DNA from 3 places in the Escherichia sp. E4742 genome. Region 1 is predicted to be linked to each of the others. Evidence: predicted binding sites of a transcription regulator. Region 1 holds the regulator's gene; each other region holds the start of a gene.
The links. Region 1 encodes CRP, which controls carbon source genes, mostly activating them, when cyclic AMP is high. Its sites were predicted from a motif close to ATGTGANNNNNNTCACAT; they were not measured.
Positions count from the first base shown of each region.

Region 2: the regulator CRP is predicted to act here: its motif matches at 3,921-3,938, upstream of FEM44_RS04155 (acetyl-CoA C-acetyltransferase).
Region 3: the regulator CRP is predicted to act here: its motif matches at 3,669-3,686, upstream of azuC (stress response protein AzuC).

Region 1 covers NZ_CP040443.1:1,581,453-1,587,945, reverse strand. Annotated here, with positions in the region: gene FEM44_RS07765 (YccS/YhfK family putative transporter) at 1-1,871, opposite strand, end outside; gene crp (cAMP-activated global transcriptional regulator CRP) at 1,922-2,554, opposite strand; gene FEM44_RS07755 (OsmC family protein) at 2,856-3,260, shown strand; gene FEM44_RS07750 (phosphoribulokinase) at 3,315-4,184, opposite strand; gene FEM44_RS07745 (YheU family protein) at 4,238-4,456, opposite strand; gene FEM44_RS07740 (hydrolase) at 4,450-5,472, opposite strand; gene FEM44_RS07735 (ABC transporter ATP-binding protein) at 5,472-6,493, opposite strand, start outside.
Region 2 covers NZ_CP040443.1:867,801-874,293, reverse strand. Annotated here, with positions in the region: gene FEM44_RS04175 (hypothetical protein) at 1-289, opposite strand, end outside; gene FEM44_RS04170 (winged helix-turn-helix domain-containing protein) at 276-1,091, opposite strand; partial or broken gene FEM44_RS04165 (helix-turn-helix transcriptional regulator) at 1,434-2,065, opposite strand; gene FEM44_RS04160 (amino acid permease) at 2,526-3,755, opposite strand; gene FEM44_RS04155 (acetyl-CoA C-acetyltransferase) at 4,010-5,197, shown strand; gene kduI (5-dehydro-4-deoxy-D-glucuronate isomerase) at 5,476-6,312, shown strand; gene kduD (2-dehydro-3-deoxy-D-gluconate 5-dehydrogenase KduD) at 6,341-6,493, shown strand, end outside.
Region 3 covers NZ_CP040443.1:5,003,909-5,010,401, forward strand. Annotated here, with positions in the region: gene araG (arabinose ABC transporter ATP-binding protein AraG) at 1-696, opposite strand, end outside; gene araF (arabinose ABC transporter substrate-binding protein AraF) at 767-1,756, opposite strand; gene FEM44_RS24400 (non-heme ferritin-like protein) at 2,549-3,052, shown strand; gene yecJ (DUF2766 family protein YecJ) at 3,135-3,386, opposite strand; gene azuC (stress response protein AzuC) at 3,501-3,587, opposite strand; gene yecR (YecR family lipoprotein) at 3,840-4,163, shown strand; gene ftnA (non-heme ferritin) at 4,342-4,839, shown strand; gene FEM44_RS24425 (YecH family metal-binding protein) at 4,877-5,116, opposite strand; gene tyrP (tyrosine transporter TyrP) at 5,306-6,493, shown strand, end outside.

The DNA.
Region 1 (6,493 bases):
TGCTGACAGCGTTGAATAGCGATTTCACAAGACTGCAAATATTCCTGCGCCAGCTCCGGTGGTAATGTCCGGTGTTCTCGCGCCAGCGTGGTCATGGCATTAATATGTTCAACAATAAACTGACTATGTGTTACCCACAGTTTCATGTCAGCCAGATAATGGCTGTTAAATGCCGGTTCCTGCATCGCCTGATTTAATGAGTTATACAGAGTGTTATGTGCCTGATTAACCCGCATTCGCTGCCAGGCCAGTGGTGTTGGTTGCGGATCTTTACTCAGGATCAGACGAATCGCTTCCTGGTAGGTTTCTAAAGCATCATGGGCGTTCTTACGCAATAACCCGCTCTGCCACTGCGGCCATAGCCAAACTGTGCCGCCGAAGGCAATCAGACAGCCGATGATAGTATCGATAAGACGCGGAATGATGTATTGCTCGCCATTCAGCCATAACAGTTGCAGGGTATATACAGCGGTAATGGTAAAACCGACCGTCGCCCAGCCGTAGTTTTTGCGCAATATCAGGTAACTGGCGAGCGTGGTGAAAAGCATCAGCGTCAGGGTGTAACCTTCAGGGATTTTAAAGTGCAGCGCAACGCCTGCAATAATTAATCCAACCACGGTTCCCACAGAACGATTCACAATCCGCAGGCGAGTAGCGCCATAACCATTTTGCGTCACCAGCAATACCGTCATTAGTATCCAATAGGATTTCGGCAGATGCAGCGCGGTGCCCATCAGACTGGCAATGCTTAACATCACACTCAGTCGTCCGGCATTACGCAGTGCTGGCGATTTCAGGGAAAGATAGCTTTTCAGCGCCGGAAGTAATGGCATCCGCCGCTGTTTATCCGCCAGCAGATCGCGGGCATAGAGCGGTTTCTGGGTACGCAGCACACGAGCGATGCGGCTGAAGTGCCAGTAGCAGAATTGCCCTACAGGGTTATCTGGATGCTGGCGGGCGATTTTCTCCAGTGCGCCAATTTGCTTTTCCATCGTAAAACGCGTCGGCAGGCGATGGTAAAGAATATCATCAGCCAGCACGCGCAGGCGAGCGGCGACGGTTTGCGCATTCCAGCGGATAACTTCTTCCGCATGGCTACGCTCAACCAGCTTTTGCACCTCTTCCGGCTGATGCAAACTGACCGAGATGTGTTCCTGTAAATCCAGTGCCTCCTGGAAAATGCGCAACATCCGCTTGTAGTCAGTATTATTTTGCGCGGAAAGCATGTGCATTTGCTGATAGCACTGGGTAATTAAATCGACCGCTTTTTGCTGGCGTTCCAGCAGCGGTGGCAACGCTTTCTCAGGATCGGTGTGCTGGGTAAGCAGGCTGTATTTGGCTTCGCAATAATCTGCCAGTTCACGGTACAGCAGGCTAAGTGACTCGCGTAGCGGTTGTTCGCGCCAGAGCCAGAACCAAAACCAGTTAAACAGCCCATACCAGAGTGTGCCTAACGCATAAATGAGCAATGGCTCCCATACCGGCATATATCCCGCCAGACTGAGGGTAAAAATGGCAGCCAGCAGCGATGCAGGAAGCAATTTTGCGTGTAATGGGCCTAACTCGGCAGTAACGCCAAGTATCAACGTTAACCCCGTCAGCAGAAATGGCAGGGGGATATCTTTTTCCAGCAGCAGTTGTGTTAGCAAGCTGCAGGTGGCAAACAGCGACGCACCAATAATTAAACGTTTGAAAAAACGTTTATGGGGGGTATCAAGCCCTGCAATATTGCAACAGGCGGGGACGAGGGAAAAGAGCAGCCCGAGTCTTAATTCGCCAAGCAACAGACCAACGGCCACGGGCAAACATAGCACCAGCGTTTGTCGTAGTGCGTAGTTAATATCGGGATGATAAATCAGTCTGCGCCACATCGGTTTAAACAAAATGGCGCGCTACCAGGTAACGCGCCACTCCGATGGGATCAACGGGTGCCGTAAACGACGATGGTTTTTCCGTGTGCGGAGATCAGGTTCTGATCTTCCAGCATCTTCAGAATGCGTCCCACGGTTTCACGAGAACAGCCGACAATTTGACCAATTTCCTGACGGGTAATTTTAATTTGCATACCGTCCGGGTGAGTCATAGCATCCGGTTGTTTCGCCAGATTCAGCAGAGTCTGTGCAATGCGACCCGTTACATCGAGGAAAGCGAGGTTGCCCACTTTCTCTGAAGTGACTTGCAGACGACGTGCCATCTGTGCGGAGAGACGCATCAGAATATCCGGGTTTACCTGAATTAATTGGCGGAATTTTTTGTAGGAAATTTCAGCCACTTCACAGGCAGTTTTCGCACGTACCCATGCGCTACGTTCCTGGCCTTCTTCAAACAGGCCCAATTCGCCAATAAAATCACCCTGATTCAGATAAGAGAGGATCATTTCTTTACCCTCCTCGTCTTTGATCAGCACTGCCACAGAGCCTTTAACGATGTAGTACAGCGTTTCCGCTTTTTCACCCTGGTGAATAAGCGTGCTCTTGGATGGGTACTTATGAATGTGGCAATGAGACAAGAACCATTCGAGAGTCGGGTCTGTTTGCGGTTTGCCAAGCACCATGCGCGGTTATCCTCTGTTATAAGCTTTCTCCAGAGCCAGAAAACGCCGCTGTCTCTGGATTGCCGAAATGTGCTTCCCGCTACCTGGGAAGGGGCTATCAACTGAACTGCACGGTAATGTGGCGTCCTTTACATACATGCAGTACATCAATGTATTACTGTAGCATCCTGACTGTTTTAGCATAGCTTTCGCGTTGTGTCTCCTGGTGTCTCGCTTCAGCATGACCCAGGTCGCCTTCCGTTGCGCGATTTGGTCAGTACGCGTACTCTGTCAGGAAAATTGACGCAATGGAGTTCCGATTATGCAAGCGCGTGTGAAGTGGGTTGAAGGGTTAACTTTTTTGGGCGAATCTGCCTCTGGTCACCAGATTTTAATGGATGGCAACTCTGGCGATAAAGCGCCCAGCCCGATGGAAATGGTGCTGATGGCGGCGGGTGGCTGTAGCGCCATTGATGTGGTTTCTATCCTGCAAAAAGGGCGTCAGGATGTGGTCGATTGTGAAGTAAAATTAACCTCTGAACGCCGCGAAGAGGCTCCCCGCCTGTTTACCCATATCAATTTGCATTTTATCGTCACCGGTCGCGACCTGAAGGACGCAGCGGTTGCGCGTGCGGTCGATCTATCAGCCGAGAAGTATTGCTCAGTCGCGTTGATGCTGGAAAAAGCGGTGAATATTACCCACTCGTATGAAGTGGTTGCTGCGTGATTTAACTATCCCGTTGTGAAGCCGGATAGTATTTTATCCGGCGTAATAGCAGAGTTACTCGATTTTCTTTCCTTCCATCAATCGCTGCACCAGCGGCAGCATAATTAACTCCATTGCCAGACCCATTTTGCCGCCCGGCACCACTAATGTATTGATGTGGGAAATGAATGAGCCCTGCAACATCGCCAGTAGCCAGGGGAAATCGATCTCTTCCAGATTACGAAAATGGATCACCACAAAGCTTTCATCTAGCGATGGAATGCCTTTTGCCGCGAACGGGTTTGAAGTGTCGACGGTGGGAACGCGCTGGAAGTTAAGATGGGTGCGGGAAAATTGCGGTGTGATGTAGTTGATATAATCTTCCATTGAGCGAACTACCGAGTCCATCACCGCTTCTCGCGAGTGCCCGCGCTCGCCGGTATCGCGAATGAGTTTTTGAATCCACTCAAGGTTAACGATAGGCACTACGCCAACCAGTAAGTCTACATGCTGCGCAACGTTATGTTGCGGGGTGACTACGCCGCCGTGTAAACCTTCATAAAACAGTACATCGGTCGGTTCCGGTAAAGGTTGCCATGGGGTGAATGTCCCCGGTACCTGATTCCACGGTACGGCTTCGTCGTAGGTATGTAGATATTTGCGAGATTTCCCTTTGCCGCTCTGGCCATATTCAATAAAGGTCTGTTCCAGCAGGCCGAAGTCGTTAGCTTCGGGACCGAAGTAGCTGATATGCCGCCCGGCGTCGCGCGCTTTGCGGATCGCCATGTCCATTTCCGGGCGGGTGTAGCGGTGAAAACTGTCGCCTTCCACCTCGGCGGCTTGCAGATTTAACTGGGCGAATATTTTACGAAACGCGAGGCTGGTGGTGGTAGTCCCCGCGCCGCTGGATCCTGTTACCGCAATGACCGGATGTTTGGCAGACATAGTAACTCCATGACTTGGCAATCATTATTATTTCGTCCGCCGACGGTTGCAGGTTATTCGCGAAACTGACTGCGCGGCATGATATTGACCGTCTCGTGCAGTTCCGACCAGACCAGTACCGCTTCTCCGCACTGTAGCTGGCGTTTGACGTCGGCGACTTTCTGTTCAAGCGTACGCTCTTGTTCACCATAATCGGTGCCTTCACGTAACACAAAGCTTTCAATTAAATTTTCCAGCGTTTCAGGGGAGATGTCTTGCCAGGGAATCAACATGATTTCGCCTCCAGATACGTTGTTAACCAGTCAGGAATGCGTGACTCCAGCCACATTTGCGGGTGAAGTAATGTACCGCCAATAAAACCAACATGACCCCCATGTTCGGTCAGTTGATACTCTACTTGCGGAGGAAGATTTTCCGGTTTCGGGATCACCTGATGATCCATAAACGGATCGTCTTTGGCGTGAATAATCAGCGTCGGTTTAGCGATCCGGTTCAGCATAGGCATGGCGCTACACTGACGATAATAGTCGATAGCGTCGGCGTAGCCGTGAATTCTGGCGGTGATCAGATCGTCAAATTCACGGATGCGACGTACCGATTTTAACTGCGCGAGATTAATCGGTAGCGTACCGGGGTAGGCCGCCAGCTTGCGTGCAGCATTGGCTTTTAGCAGGTTCAGCAAATAACGCTGATAAACGCGGGAAAAGCCCTTTTCCATATGGTAACTACAGGCTTCCAGCACAAACGGCGCGGAGACAACCACCGCCGCATCAATCGGGAGATTATTACCTTCTTTTGCCAGCAAACAGGCCAGCATATTACCGCCGAGCGAATAGCCGACGGCAGCCGTTGACGCATGACCAAACTCGCGTTGCAGCCAGCGTAAAAACCAACTGGCGTCTTCGGTTTCGCCCGAATGGTAAATGCGGTGCATGCGGTTAGGTTCACCGCTGCATCCGCGAAAATGCATCACCACACCCAGCCAGCCGCGCTTTTTCGCCGCATCAACCAGTCCATGGGCGTAAGGGCTATTGAGGCTGCCTTCGAGCCCGTGAAACACCACTAAACGCGGTTTATGTTTCGCCTGTGCAGGATCTTCACTCCACGCGAGATCGACAAAATCGCCGTCGGGCAACTCCAGCCGCTGCCAGTGCGGAGTGAATTTCACCTGACGACGAAACAGACGCGGCAGCATGGTTTGTAGATGGCAATTGCTGAAACCGCGCATAGGGATGAATTCAGCACTGCTGCTGAATTCATTGGCATCGGTCGTCGTTATCTGCGCCATCAGTTGCTTTGGCCTTCCAGCAGCATCTGCTCAAGCTGCTCCTGGGCTTCCAGCCATGCCATTTCGCACTCTTCCAGCCCGGATTTAGCGCTCGCTTGTTGTTGCAGGCAGGCGGTCAGTTCCGCTTTACGGCTCTGATCGTACAGTTCGCTGTCGCCGAGTTTCTCTTCCGCCTGCGCCAGTTGCGCATTCAGCTTCTCCATCTCTTTTTCCAGACGGGCGATCTCTTTACGTAGCGGCTGGGTTTGCGCACGCAGCTCCGCTTCCCGACGCTTCTGATCTTTACGTGCCTGGGCGCTGTTCGCGTTCTCTTTTGGCGCTTCGTCGGCCTGGTTTTCCTGCTTTTGTACGTCGCTCAACCACTGTTGATAATCTTCCAGATCGCCGTCGAACGGTTCGACTTTACGATCGTGAACCAGATAGAGATCGTCAGTGGTGGAACGCAGCAAATGACGGTCGTGCGAAACGACAACCAGCGCGCCTTCAAACTCGATCAACGCTTCAGTCAGTGCCTGACGCATGTCGAGATCAAGGTGGTTAGTCGGTTCGTCGAGCAGCAGCAGATTCGGACGCTGCCAGACAATTAATGCCAGCACCAGGCGGGCTTTTTCTCCACCGGAGAAGCGGCGCGTTTCTTCCGTCACTTTATCGCCCTGGAAACCAAAGCCGCCGAGATAGTCACGCAGTTTTTGCTCCAGTTCCTGCGGCGCTAAACGTGCCAGATGTTGAATAGGCGATTCGTCGGCGCGCAGGTATTCCAGTTGATGCTGGGCGAAGTAGCCGAGCTTGATCCCTTTCGCCAGACCAATTTCACCGCTGACTGGCGCAAGTTCACCGGCCAACAGTTTGATTAATGTCGATTTACCCGCGCCGTTGCGGCCTAGCAGACCAATGCGCGAGCCGGGGACCAGATTCAGTTTAATCGAGTCGAGAATAATGCGATCGCCATAGCCCGCACTGACTTTTTCCATCTTCAGTAACGGATTTGGCAGGCTTTCCGGCGCGCGGAAACTAAAGCGGA
Region 2 (6,493 bases), 710 kb from region 1:
TGTCATAATTTTCGATCCACGTATATTCAATATCTCGGCGAAATGATTTATAAGTGTTAGTGTTTTGCTTCCAGGTGCCGCTAAGTGCAACAGTTCCTGTCTTTTTATTTTTATTATACATAAAGTCAATAGTGAGATTAGCCCTTCCCTGGTCATTAAATATAATCCAATTGGCCGTGCATTTCTCATTGTATACTATTTGCTCTTTGGAATAATGATAGGCAATAAAAAAAATGAAGCCACTGAGAAAGCATAAAATAATAAACAGCATTTTTTTATAACGAATCATGGTTAACTCCACGATACGATAGAGTTAAACAGTCTGCAACTGTGTTATTACTATAGTTTTTTTTGCATGCCATAACAATCAATCCGGGAGATGACTTATCGAGGGGGAAATATAGCCAGGGGTACTTTTTACAATCAATTCCAGATCCTAATATACGGTTCTTATATTTATTGAGATCTTTCAGCCCATCAATGCTATCTTCTGTAACGTTGAAATGACAACCATTTATTTGTGCAACAGTTTTGTAATCTTTAAAGAATGATTTGGGCTGACTATTGTGCCAGAGAAAAAATGCGGTAAGCAAACCTACGGAAAATGCACTTAGCATGGGTAAATAATTTTTAGATAGCCTGACTATATTTCTGAGATAATTATCTGGATGAGCACTTGTCTCTTTAAACTCATCTTTAACGTTCAAGCATTGGGGAGATATGGTCTTTTGTGCATCTGCAGAAGGGATTATTACATGGTTTTCTATGCTTACATCATTACTGAGCTTAAAACCTTTTCTCGGTACGGTTGCAATAAGCGAATGGTTGGTTTCACCAACCGTGCGAAACCCGCGTCTGATAATCGATATATTTTGATATAACGTGTTGACCGGTACTCGCATGCCTTCTTCTTCCCAGACTCTGGAGAAAAAATCCTGTTGTGCAACCACATCAGGAAAGGCTTCAAGTAGCAGCGATAAGCACCTGCTTGCTGGCGTTGTCAGAACGGCGTTAAGCTCGGCGTCATGTACCGAAATTAATTTTCTGTGCTCTGGCCAGAACTCAATATTATCGTTAATAATCCAGTACATACGTCAATGAAACACAAAATTAAGTAAATTTAAATTATATAGTTTGATAAGTATATTAGTATTCATGTAATAAATATATATTAATTTTATATTTATCATGCAAACTATAATTATAGCATATCAATGCAACTTAAAATTCCATGTGAATTAACAAATTTAACACTCTTAACCGTTGTCTTTATGCCTTCTTCTCGCAATATCTTTTCATTTTTGTGGTAGCGCGTAAGGTGACATAATTAAATAAGCGCTCAAATAAACTGAATTAAAAGTTAATGTGATAAAATACGGGCATCTTTATAAGTGCCCGTATATACAATTCTTATTATTATTGACAGATACGTTTCAGTGCTGAACGGAGTGTGAGCGGATAAATAATTCGTTTATTTTACCACCCATCCTTTTTTCAATTCTTTGCTTGTAGGCGTAGATGCTACGGATATCCATATCAAGAACCTCTGCAATCTGATATGGATTATAACCAGAAACCATATGTCCCATAATGGTGAATTCCATTTGAGTTAACGTATTACCTCTGGTAAATGACAAATAACGACCAATGAATAGTTGCCTGATCTTTTCGTTGGCAATATCCAGTCCATCATCATTATATATAATGGCTGATATCGCGGAATTGTGTTTTCTCCAGTAATTAGCAAGAGATTGCATATTTCGATCGCTTACTAACACTATTCCCATCTCAGTACTCGTAAGATAGTCGATCCAGTCACTCTCTAAAAAAGGCGCAAAAAGCTTACTGAAAAATCTACAAAAATATATCCACTTAATCGAGCATTGTGGTTTTTACTTAATATACCTTCAACCACGCCACGATTAAAATACGAACTCTCTTCGGGCCACATACAAAAACATGCATTTGCACAATACTGCAACCGTGGTGATTTTTCTGGCATTATTTGGCAATGCATTGAGCAACTATTGCATGTAAGACTTTTATAGCGACTACAAAGCCTCATGTTAATAACCTCCCTATTCATAGATAATTGCATAATTTCATTGGTTATTGATGATGTCAATACACTCTGATTTAGTAAGCTTTTTATGAAAAATTGTGTTTAATCCGTATTTGATATTATTCTTAATGACATATTTAAGCGTGCATCATTAAGCTTTAAATGTGATTGGATTTCACTCAGTTAATCATGTTGACCTTATTGCAAATCAGACAAGTGCCTAATGTATTAAGAATATCTATACTGCAAATTGTTTTCGAATGACCAGAAGATATCTTGTAAATCTAAGTGATGCATCTTAAATAGTCTTAATTAAGATGTTCAGATTTTTATTTAGGATAACAGCTTGATAATGTTCGTTTAAGTTATGGAGCATTTGGGGAGGGTGAACAATGCAAGATGCGCATTGTAAGAATTGGAATGGTTCAAAATAGTGGTTATTTTGAACCATTCACATCAGTGATTAGCTAAAGAACATTACCGATACGCACAGGATACCGACGATCAACGTAATTAGATTTCCGATGGAGCGCCAGGGCTTAAGTGCCGGGATGAGATATGTTGACAGCGTTGGCATGATAAAAAGAATCATGGCAATAAGTGGACCACTGATCGCATAAATCATCGAAATTGCATTAGGGTTTATGCAGCAAACGATGAAAGTAATCAGTGATACTAACATAATTGATAGCGCGCGGTTAAATGCACGGCTTTTTTTAACCCCTGCCTGCTGTAGCGTTGTTTTGACTAATTCCGTTGCACCTTCAATAACACCAAAGTAGGTGCCTAAAAATGATTTAGACATTGCTACAACCGCGACAATTATTCCGGAAATCGACAACCATGCAGGGGCATTTGGCAGCATAGAAAGTGCCGATAAAATGGTAACGCCCTCCTCTTTAGCTGTTTCAATATAAGAAGGTGGTATTGATAACAGGCAGCTAAAGACGAAGAAAAGTACGCTCACGCAGATGATGAGATAAGCGACTTTCATAATTTTTTTGCATTTATCCATAGCGTGTTCGCCATATTTTTCACGTCTATCAATAGCAAACGTAGAAATAATGGGCGTATGGCTAAAGGCGAAAACCATCACGGGAATCGATATCCATATCTGGTGAAGGGTATTCTGATTGAACTCTACCTGGGTAGTTAATAGAGCTGGTTGCCAGCTACCGACGAGGTAGAAAGAAAGAAATAAGAAATAGGCAATTAGTGGAAACACCAAAAATCCCATTACCCGAATTGTGGCATGGCGCCCCATCAGAAAGATGAGATTCAGAATTAACACAACACCCAGACTCACCAGCATACGAATGCGCAGGTCGATGACCATATGCTTTGCCAGTTGTTCTGTCAGCGAATTGGTGATTGCCACTGCATATATCAACACGACGACAAAAAAAGCAATGAAGTAAAGAGTGGTAATCAGATTGCCGATCTTCTTGCCATAGTAATGAGTTACTGCGCCAGTAATCCCTTCGCCTGCGGATGTTTTTGAAGAAAGGATGAACTGGCACAGGGCCTTATGTGGCCAATATGTTAAAGGCCATGCGACCAGTGCTGTAATAAACAGGACTACCGCTCCCGCTGAACCTAGCTGAATAGGGAGAAAGAGCGTGCCTGCGCCAACGGCTGTGCCGTAAAGTGCGAAGCTCCAGAGAGTTTCTTCTTTTGACCAAATTTTAGACATTATTTGAACGTATCATCTACAAATTAAGAAAAATGGAGGGCAATTTACCATAAACCAGGTCAAACATGGGAGATTAACGCTATATCAGCTCATGGATTCATGGGTTAGTAGATGCAAACCTTGCGTGCCAGTTGGGTATCCATCCCTCATTCCGGTGAATTTCCTTTGTGATAAAAATCACTATTTTTAAACATTTAAAATAATTTTTATTAACAATCATTTACTATTGCGCTGTTAATCTGTGCGAGGTTGTGATGAAAGACGTTGTGATTGTCGGTGCGTTACGAACACCTATCGGCTGCTTTCGTGGAGCGTTGGCTGGCCATTCTGCCGTAGAACTTGGTAGCCTGGTCGTGAAAGCGTTATTAGAACGCACTGGCGTTGCTGCACATGCGGTGGATGAAGTGATTCTGGGGCAGGTTCTGACCGCAGGGGCTGGGCAGAATCCGGCACGGCAATCGGCCATTAAAGGTGGTCTACCCAACAGTGTTTCGGCAATTACGATTAATGATGTTTGTGGTTCCGGGTTAAAAGCACTGCACCTTGCCACACAAGCGATCCAGTGTGGCGAGGCTGATATTGTCATCGCCGGTGGTCAGGAAAACATGAGTCGCGCACCACATGTCCTGACTGATAGCCGTACCGGAGCACAGCTTGGTGATAGCCAACTGGTTGATAGTCTGGTGCATGATGGCTTATGGGATGCATTCAATGATTACCATATTGGTGTCACTGCCGAAAATCTGGCGCGTGAATATGGTATCAGCCGTCAATTACAAGATGCCTATGCACTTAGTTCACAACAAAAAGCGCGGGCGGCCATTGACGCTGGACGATTCAACGATGAGATTGTCCCGGTAAGAACGCAAAACAATGGGCAACTATTGATTGTTGATACCGATGAGCAGCCGCGTACGGATGCCAGTGCAGAAGGGCTGGCTAGCTTAAATCCGTCATTTGATCGCCACGGTTCTGTTACTGCGGGTAATGCTTCATCTATTAATGATGGTGCTGCTGCAGTAATGATGATGAGCGAAGCCAAAGCGCGAGAATTGAATTTACCCGTGCTGGCACGTATTCGCGCCTTTGCCAGTGTTGGTGTTGATCCTGCGCTGATGGGTATTGCTCCGGTATATGCGACTCGCCGTTGCCTTGAGCGTGTGGGCTGGCAGCTTTCTGATGTCGATCTTATTGAGGCTAATGAAGCGTTTGCCGCGCAGGCGCTTTCCGTTGGCAAAATGCTCGAATGGGATGAACGTCGGGTCAATGTTAACGGTGGCGCAATTGCGTTGGGTCACCCGATTGGCGCATCCGGTTGCCGTATTCTGGTTTCTTTGGTCCATGAAATGGTAAAACGCAATGCGCGTAAAGGGCTGGCTACACTTTGTATTGGCGGTGGTCAGGGCGTGGCGTTAACTATTGAACGTGACGACCCGATCTAAATTCCTTTCTATTCGTTAAACATCTGCCGCCATCAAGCCATTTCATGATGATGGTTGGCACGTCTGCGCACATACCCTATAGACTCTGAATTTTTCCTTCACCTGACCTATTCGTGATCGACGCGACACTTTTCTCAATCTCTAATCAAAAAATGAAACAATGTTTTATTTTTGATTGAAAAGCACACTGTGCAGGCATATCATCCTTTAAAGAATAAAACGAAACGATGTTTCACAATCGTTGTGATTTTACAGTTCAATGATTATCGGAGGTTGATGTGGACGTAAGACAGAGCATCCACAGTGCGCATGCAAAAACGCTGGATACCCAGGGGCTGCGCAATGAATTTTTGGTTGAAAAGGTATTCGTCGCGGATGAGTACACGATGGTTTACAGCCACATTGACCGCATTATTGTTGGCGGCATTATGCCGGTAGCAAAAACGGTTTCCGTTGGTGGGGAAGTTGGAAAACAACTGGGCGTGAGCTACTTCCTGGAACGTCGCGAGCTGGGCGTTATTAATATTGGCGGCGCTGGTACGATTACCGTCGATGGTCAATGCTACGAAATCGGTCACCGCGACGCTCTCTATGTTGGTAAAGGTGCAAAAGAAGTGGTCTTTGCCAGCATTGATAGTGCCACTCCGGCGAAGTTTTATTACAACTGCGCACCTGCTCATACGACGTATCCCACTAAAAAAGTGACCCCGGCTGAAGTCGCTCCGGTTACGCTGGGCGATAACATCACCAGTAATCGTCGCACAATTAACAAATATTTTGTGCCAGATGTGCTGGAAACCTGCCAGTTGAGCATGGGGCTAACGGAGCTGGCTCCGGGAAACCTGTGGAATACCATGCCATGCCACACCCACGAGCGTCGGATGGAAGTTTACTTCTATTTCAACATGGATGATGACGCCTGCGTTTTCCACATGATGGGGCAACCGCAAGAAACGCGTCACATTGTGATGCATAACGAGCAGGCAGTCATTTCCCCGAGTTGGTCTATCCACTCCGGCGTAGGGACCAAAGCTTATACCTTTATCTGGGGCATGGTCGGTGAAAACCAGGTCTTCGATGATATGGACCACGTTGCCGTTAAAGACCTGCGCTAGTTGCGGGCAAAATGAATAAGGTATTGTCATGATTTTAAAAGAATTTTCTCTTGATGGTAAAGTCGCGGTAGTCACTGGTTGTGATACTGGACTGGGGCAGGGGATGGCGCTGGGACTAGCGCAAGCGGGCTGTGATATCGTCGGTATTAATATCGTTGAACCGACCGAAACCATTGAACAG
Region 3 (6,493 bases), 1.7 Mb from region 1:
ATCTACCTGCTGCATGTCGGTAAAGGTTTTGACGTAACGACCATCTTTAAAGACAGTGATGGCATCGCTGAGCGCAAAAATTTCTTCCATACGGTGAGAAACGTATAAGATCACCCGCCCCTCTTTTCGCAGTTCACGAATGACGCGAAACAGATTGTCTATTTCACGCGCGGATAAGGAGCTGGTTGGTTCATCAAAAGCGATAATTTTGGCGTTACGTGCCAGAGCTTTGGCAATTTCAACCATCTGCCATTGCCCAATGGAGAGATATTTCAGCGGCGTATCCGGGTCAATATCCATACCCAGATGTTTGAGCTGTATCCCAGCTTCATAATTCAGCAGTGAACGATTCACGATGCCGCCTTTATGAGGAAGCTGGCCGAGATAGATGTTTTCCGCGACGGTCATTTCCGGCACGAGATGCAGTTCCTGGTAAATAATCGCGACACCCGCATTCAGTGCAGCGGTGGTATCGGAAAAGGACATTTCCTGCCCATTAATCACTACAGAACCCGTGGTTGGCGCATAGTTTCCACTAAGGATTTTTAAAAGTGTTGATTTTCCGGCGCCATTTTCACCCATCAATGCATGAACCTGACCGGCATAACAGTCAAAACTGACATCCGTAAGCGCCTTGACGCCAGGAAAGGTTTTACCAATGCCGCGAAATGAGAGATACGGGGTAGACTGTTGCATAACGTCTCCGTGAATCACTGGTCGTTTTACACCCCCTCTGCATAACGCAGAGGGGAATTTTTCCGGCAGATTACTTACCGCCTAAACCTTTTTTCTCCAGTTCTTCTTTAAAGTTGTCACGCGTGATCAGCACCACGTCGGTAACTTCAGTGAATTTTGGCGGTTCAACGTCTTTTGCTACCCAGTTGTAAAGCATTTCGCTGGATTTATAGCCATGAACGTCCGGGCTTGGCAGCAGTGAACCATAGAAACCCGTAGCCTGTGCCTTTGACAGTTCGCTCACCGCATCCACACCATTAATACCGATACCGATAATATCAGCTGCTTTGAAGCCCTGACCTTCCGTCGCGCGTACGCCACCCAGCACGGTGCTGTCGTTCATACCGACGATCAACCAGTGTTTAACTTCAGGATGCTGAACCAACATTGAGTTGGCGGCGTCAAACGCCCCCGGAATGTCGTTAGATTTGGTAGGAACCTGATAAATTTGTTTTTCCGGGAATCCGGCGGCTTTCAGCGCGTCCATAGAACCGGTAGTACGACGGCGGGCGGTATCCAGTTCGTTGGCAGTAATCGCCATTACGGCGCTTTCTTTCACATCCCAACCACGTTTCTGCATCTCTTTATACAGTTCCTGGCCCTGACGTTCGCCAATTTTCGTCGCTGCCATCATCACCAACGGAACGGTATCAACCGGCTTACCTTTAGCATTAACAAACTGATCATCCACGGCAATAACTTTCATATCGTAGCCACGCGCTTTCGCCACGATGGCTGCACCCAGTTTCGGGTCCGGAGTACAGATAACAAAACCTTTCGCACCACTGGCTGCCAGGCTATCAATAGCGTTCAGTGTTTTTTCGCCATCAGGTACGGCTATCTTAATAACTTCAAAGCCTAAATCTTTTCCGGCTTTATCGGCAAACTTCCATTCAGTCTGAAACCACGGTTCTTCTGGTTGCTTCACCAGGAAACCGAGTTTCAAATTTTCCGCCATAGCGGATTGTGACATAACGGCAGCCAGACCGATGGCTGCAAGAGCTTTAGTAAATTTGTGCATGGTTATCTCCAGCTTTAGCATCATTTTGTGTAGGGCAAAACCTAAGAGCTTTCGTTAATTCAATCGGAAAACAAAGCATTACCTTTGGCGAAAAGGTAAGTGACTGTGTTGGCATAGTTTTAGCGAGAAATTAATTCTCCATAGGAGAGCAATATCACACCGCAGAATTACAGTGAGAACGTGCATAAATTTAGCAATAAAAGACATACAGAAGACGTTAATTGTATGACAAATGATAAGTGTCTTAGCAGATTAATCCATAAGATCAGCCTGGAAATCCTTGTAGCATCATTTGATAGCTCAGGCGTGTCTTCTTTTTAATCTAATTTTCTCGGGCAAGATACTGCGCATTACAGGTGAATGGTGAATCAGGGAAGAAGTATCAAAACTCCAGACAAAATTCCTTTCGCTGTAAATTATCACCAGCTTCATTAATTAATGGATAAATCCATAATGCGAGCATCATCCCAAAACTGAAAAAATACCTGAAAATATAAGAACGGCATCATGATATTGATAAAACAATTTAATATCAATGAGATACGAGAAATCACAACATTGAGAATTATTGCAAATCAATAACCCTAATCAATGAAATGTAAAAAAATATAAACTTGGTGATTTAAGGATTTTCTTATAATCCTTCAGACGTTATGCTTATTTCAGATCATCGTCAGAATTGACTCCAGGATCACATTTCGGACCCGCAGAAAGGAATTATTCTGCAAACAGTAATTACGGTGTTTTGATTTATCTTGCACCTCTCGTCTTCTGGATATAAGGATATTAGGTATGGCAACCACTGGAATGCTTCTCAAACTCAACACTCAAATGAACCGCGAGTTTTATGCATCCAATCTCTACCTTCACCTGAGCAACTGGTGTTCTGAACAAAGTCTGAATGGCACCGCGACTTTTCTTCGCTCCCAGGCACAAAGTAACGTGACTCAAATGATGCGCATGTTTAACTTCATGAAAAGTGTCGGGGCGACGCCTATCGTTAAAGCCATTGATGTACCTGGAGAAAAACTGAACTCTCTGGAAGAACTCTTCCAAAAAACGTTGGAAGAATATGAGCAGCGTTCAAGCACGCTGGCGCAATTAGCAAATGAAGCTAAAGAATTGAATGATGATTCTACTGTCGATTTTCTGCGCGATCTGGAAAAAGAACAGCAGCACGATGGCCTCTTACTGCAAACCATTCTTGATGAAGTGCGCAGTGCGAAACTGGCCGGTATGTGCCCTGTCCAGACCGACCAGCATGTTCTGAATGTCGTGTCGCATCAGATACATTAATAAAATCGGCGCATAAAATGATGCGCCGAATACAAAAAAGTGGTGAAAACCGCTGCCTCACATTACTGAGGCAGCGGTTTTTTTAATGGGATTCGTTTTGTGGGGTGAACTTTAGCTCAATCAACGCGATGGCTTTTTGAATAGCACGCATAGTGACTGGGTCAGCAGCAGCCGGATGGTGAGTAAAATCAATATTCTTCAGCTGGCTGGACATTTTTTCACGTACCTCAACAGGCGCGATCACATCGAGCACGTCGAGAATTTGTTTGATCACCAACTGGCAAGCAACAACATCAGAAACCAGTTCCTGATCGGCATTCAGCGGCTGGGACATCCTAAACTCCTGATAGCATTTTGAAAGCCGTTATAGTAGCGGCTTCCCTTCTTCAACGATAGTCACATCAGCCCGCATCAGGGTACAAAAAAACCTGCCGAAGCAGGTTTTTTGTTATCTGAACATATTGCCAGGCGGTACGTCTTTAAACGTCTTGCAATAATTATTGAACATGCTTTTCAGGATCTTACGCAGTTTCATCGCGCCACTCCGATTATTTGTTATGCAGGTGTTATCGTCTTTACGTTTATAATATGACATTCATCACAAAAATCAATCTTTATGTGATGCTCATCACATAAATACCTCTTTGATGTTATAAAAATGATAATCACAAAACCTCTGCGTTCTGCAGAAAGCAAGGAATAGCGCTAATCCGTCGTCTTTTCTGTCCATAGCCTGGCTGTGACCACAAGTACAATACCTGTTTCTTCTCCCTCTTCAGGCTGTGACATGAAACATCTGATAATTGTTTTTTCACTTTTAACAGTAGCGGGCTGTACCGTAACTCGTCAGGCTCACCTGAGCGATGTTAACGCCACGAGTGGTATTGTACGCCTCGTTTACAATCAGGCTTTTTTACAACACGCCCGCACTGACAACTATCTCGATCAGGGAATCGCGAACCGCGCATGTCAGCAGGTTGGATTTACCCGCGCCTTTGCGTTTGGGCAACCTGTAAGTAACTGTAGTTTGTTTGCGGGATCATTATGTCTGAATACGCAATTTACACTGTCGTATCAGTGCCGATACTTAACACCCTCGGCTTATCAATAAAGATTTTAATCAGCGAGGGAGGCTTCGCTGGTTAATTAACATCACAAATAGCGTTAATGCGTTTTATTCACATTCGCATTTTTAATAATTGAATTTAATATTTTACCTTTTGCAAATAATAAAATAACAAATTATAGTGGCGCCACAGCAACAAATATAACCTTTGTGGAGCACTATCATGCTGAAACCAGAAATGATTGAAAAACTTAATGAGCAGATGAACCTGGAACTCTACTCTTCACTGCTTTATCAGCAAATGAGCGCATGGTGCAGCTATCACACCTTCGAAGGTGCTGCCGCGTTTCTGCGTCGCCACGCCCAGGAAGAGATGACGCATATGCAGCGTCTGTTTGATTACCTGACCGATACTGGAAATTTACCGCGAATTAATACCGTTGAATCACCGTTTGCTGAATATTCTTCACTTGATGAATTATTCCAGGAAACCTATAAACACGAACAATTAATTACGCAAAAAATTAACGAACTCGCTCACGCTGCCATGACTAATCAGGACTACCCAACGTTCAATTTCCTGCAATGGTATGTATCTGAACAACACGAAGAAGAGAAATTGTTCAAATCTATTATTGATAAATTGAGCCTGGCGGGGAAAAGCGGCGAAGGACTTTATTTCATCGATAAAGAACTCTCTACGCTCGACGCACAAAACTAATCTTCTCTGGCGGCAGATTTTCTGCCGCCGTTTCAGATCAGTGACGACAAATCTTACTTTTATCGGTTGAGAATCCTTCTTCGCAAGGAATAAATTTGCCTTTTTCCGCCAGAAAAGCCACCAACTCTCCCGCCGTCATCCCTTCAGCCGAGCAAGTATGAAAACGTGTCTGATCACCAAAACGTGCTTTGATAGCCGCTTCCAGACTGGCGTGCGTATATTGCTCACCTGATTCAATCATCATATTTAACACTTCATGACCGTGAATAGATTCCATCGTTCCTCCTCAAAAAAGGCATAGCGTAACGATCCCAGCGTCTTAAGGCTTTGCGCCAGCGCAGTTCTGAATGCATTTATCGTACATTTTTGTTTACACTATATGTAACGTCGATTTGACGAAATATAGATAATGCCTTAACCTGCGCCGCAGATATCACTCATAAAGATCGTCAGGACAGAAGAAAGCGTGAAAAACAGAACTCTGGGAAGTGTTTTTATCGTGGCGGGAACCACAATTGGCGCAGGTATGCTGGCAATGCCGCTGGCAGCGGCTGGCGTCGGTTTTACCGTCACTCTGACATTGTTAATTGGCCTGTGGGCCTTGATGTGTTACACCGCTCTGTTACTGCTGGAAGTGTATCAGCATGTCCCTGCAGATACCGGCTTAGGCACGCTGGCAAAACGCTATCTGGGCCGCTACGGTCAGTGGCTGACCGGCTTCAGTATGATGTTTTTAATGTACGCCCTGACCGCAGCATATATCAGCGGTGCCGGTGAATTGCTGGCCTCCAGCATCAGCGACTGGACAGGCATTTCAATGACCACAACCGCTGGCGTGCTGTTGTTTACTTTTGTTGCCGGTGGTGTGGTTTGTGTTGGGACGTCGCTGGTCGATTTGTTTAACCGTTTTTTGTTCAGCGCCAAGATTATTTTCCTGGTGCTAATGCTGGTATTGCTGCTACCACATATTCATAAAATCAATCTGCTAACGCTGCCACTGCAACAGGGTCTGGCATTGTCTGCAATTCCGGTGATTTTTACCTCGTTTGGTTTTCACGGTAGCGTACCGAGCATCGTCAGCTATATGGATGGCAACATTCGTAAATTGCGCTGGGTGTTTATTACCGGTAGCGCGATCCCTCTGGTGGCATATATTTTCTGGCAACTGGCGACACTGGGCAGCATTGATTCAACAACCTTTATGGGACTGCTGGCGAATCATGCTGGATTAAATGGGCTGTTACAGGCATTACGCGAAGTGGTGGCCTCGCCGCATGTCGAGTTGGCAGTGCATTTATTCGCTGATTTAGCCCTCGCCACATCTTTCCTGGGCGTAGCGTTAGGCTTATTTGATTATCTGGCGGATTTGTTTCAGCGTTCCAATACCGTTGGTGGAAGACTGCAAACCGGTGTAATTACCTTTCTGCCGCCACTGGCGTTTGCGCTGTTTTATCCACGTGGTTTTGTAATGGCGCTCGGGTATGCTGGCGTAGCGCTGGCAGTACTGGCGTTGATAATTCCTTCACTGCTGACCTGGCAGAGCAGGAAGCATAATCCACAAGCAAGTTATCGGGTGAAAGGTGGACGTCCAGCTCTGGTGTTAGTGTTTATCTGTGGCATTAGCGTGATTGGCGTGCAATTTTTGATTGCGGCA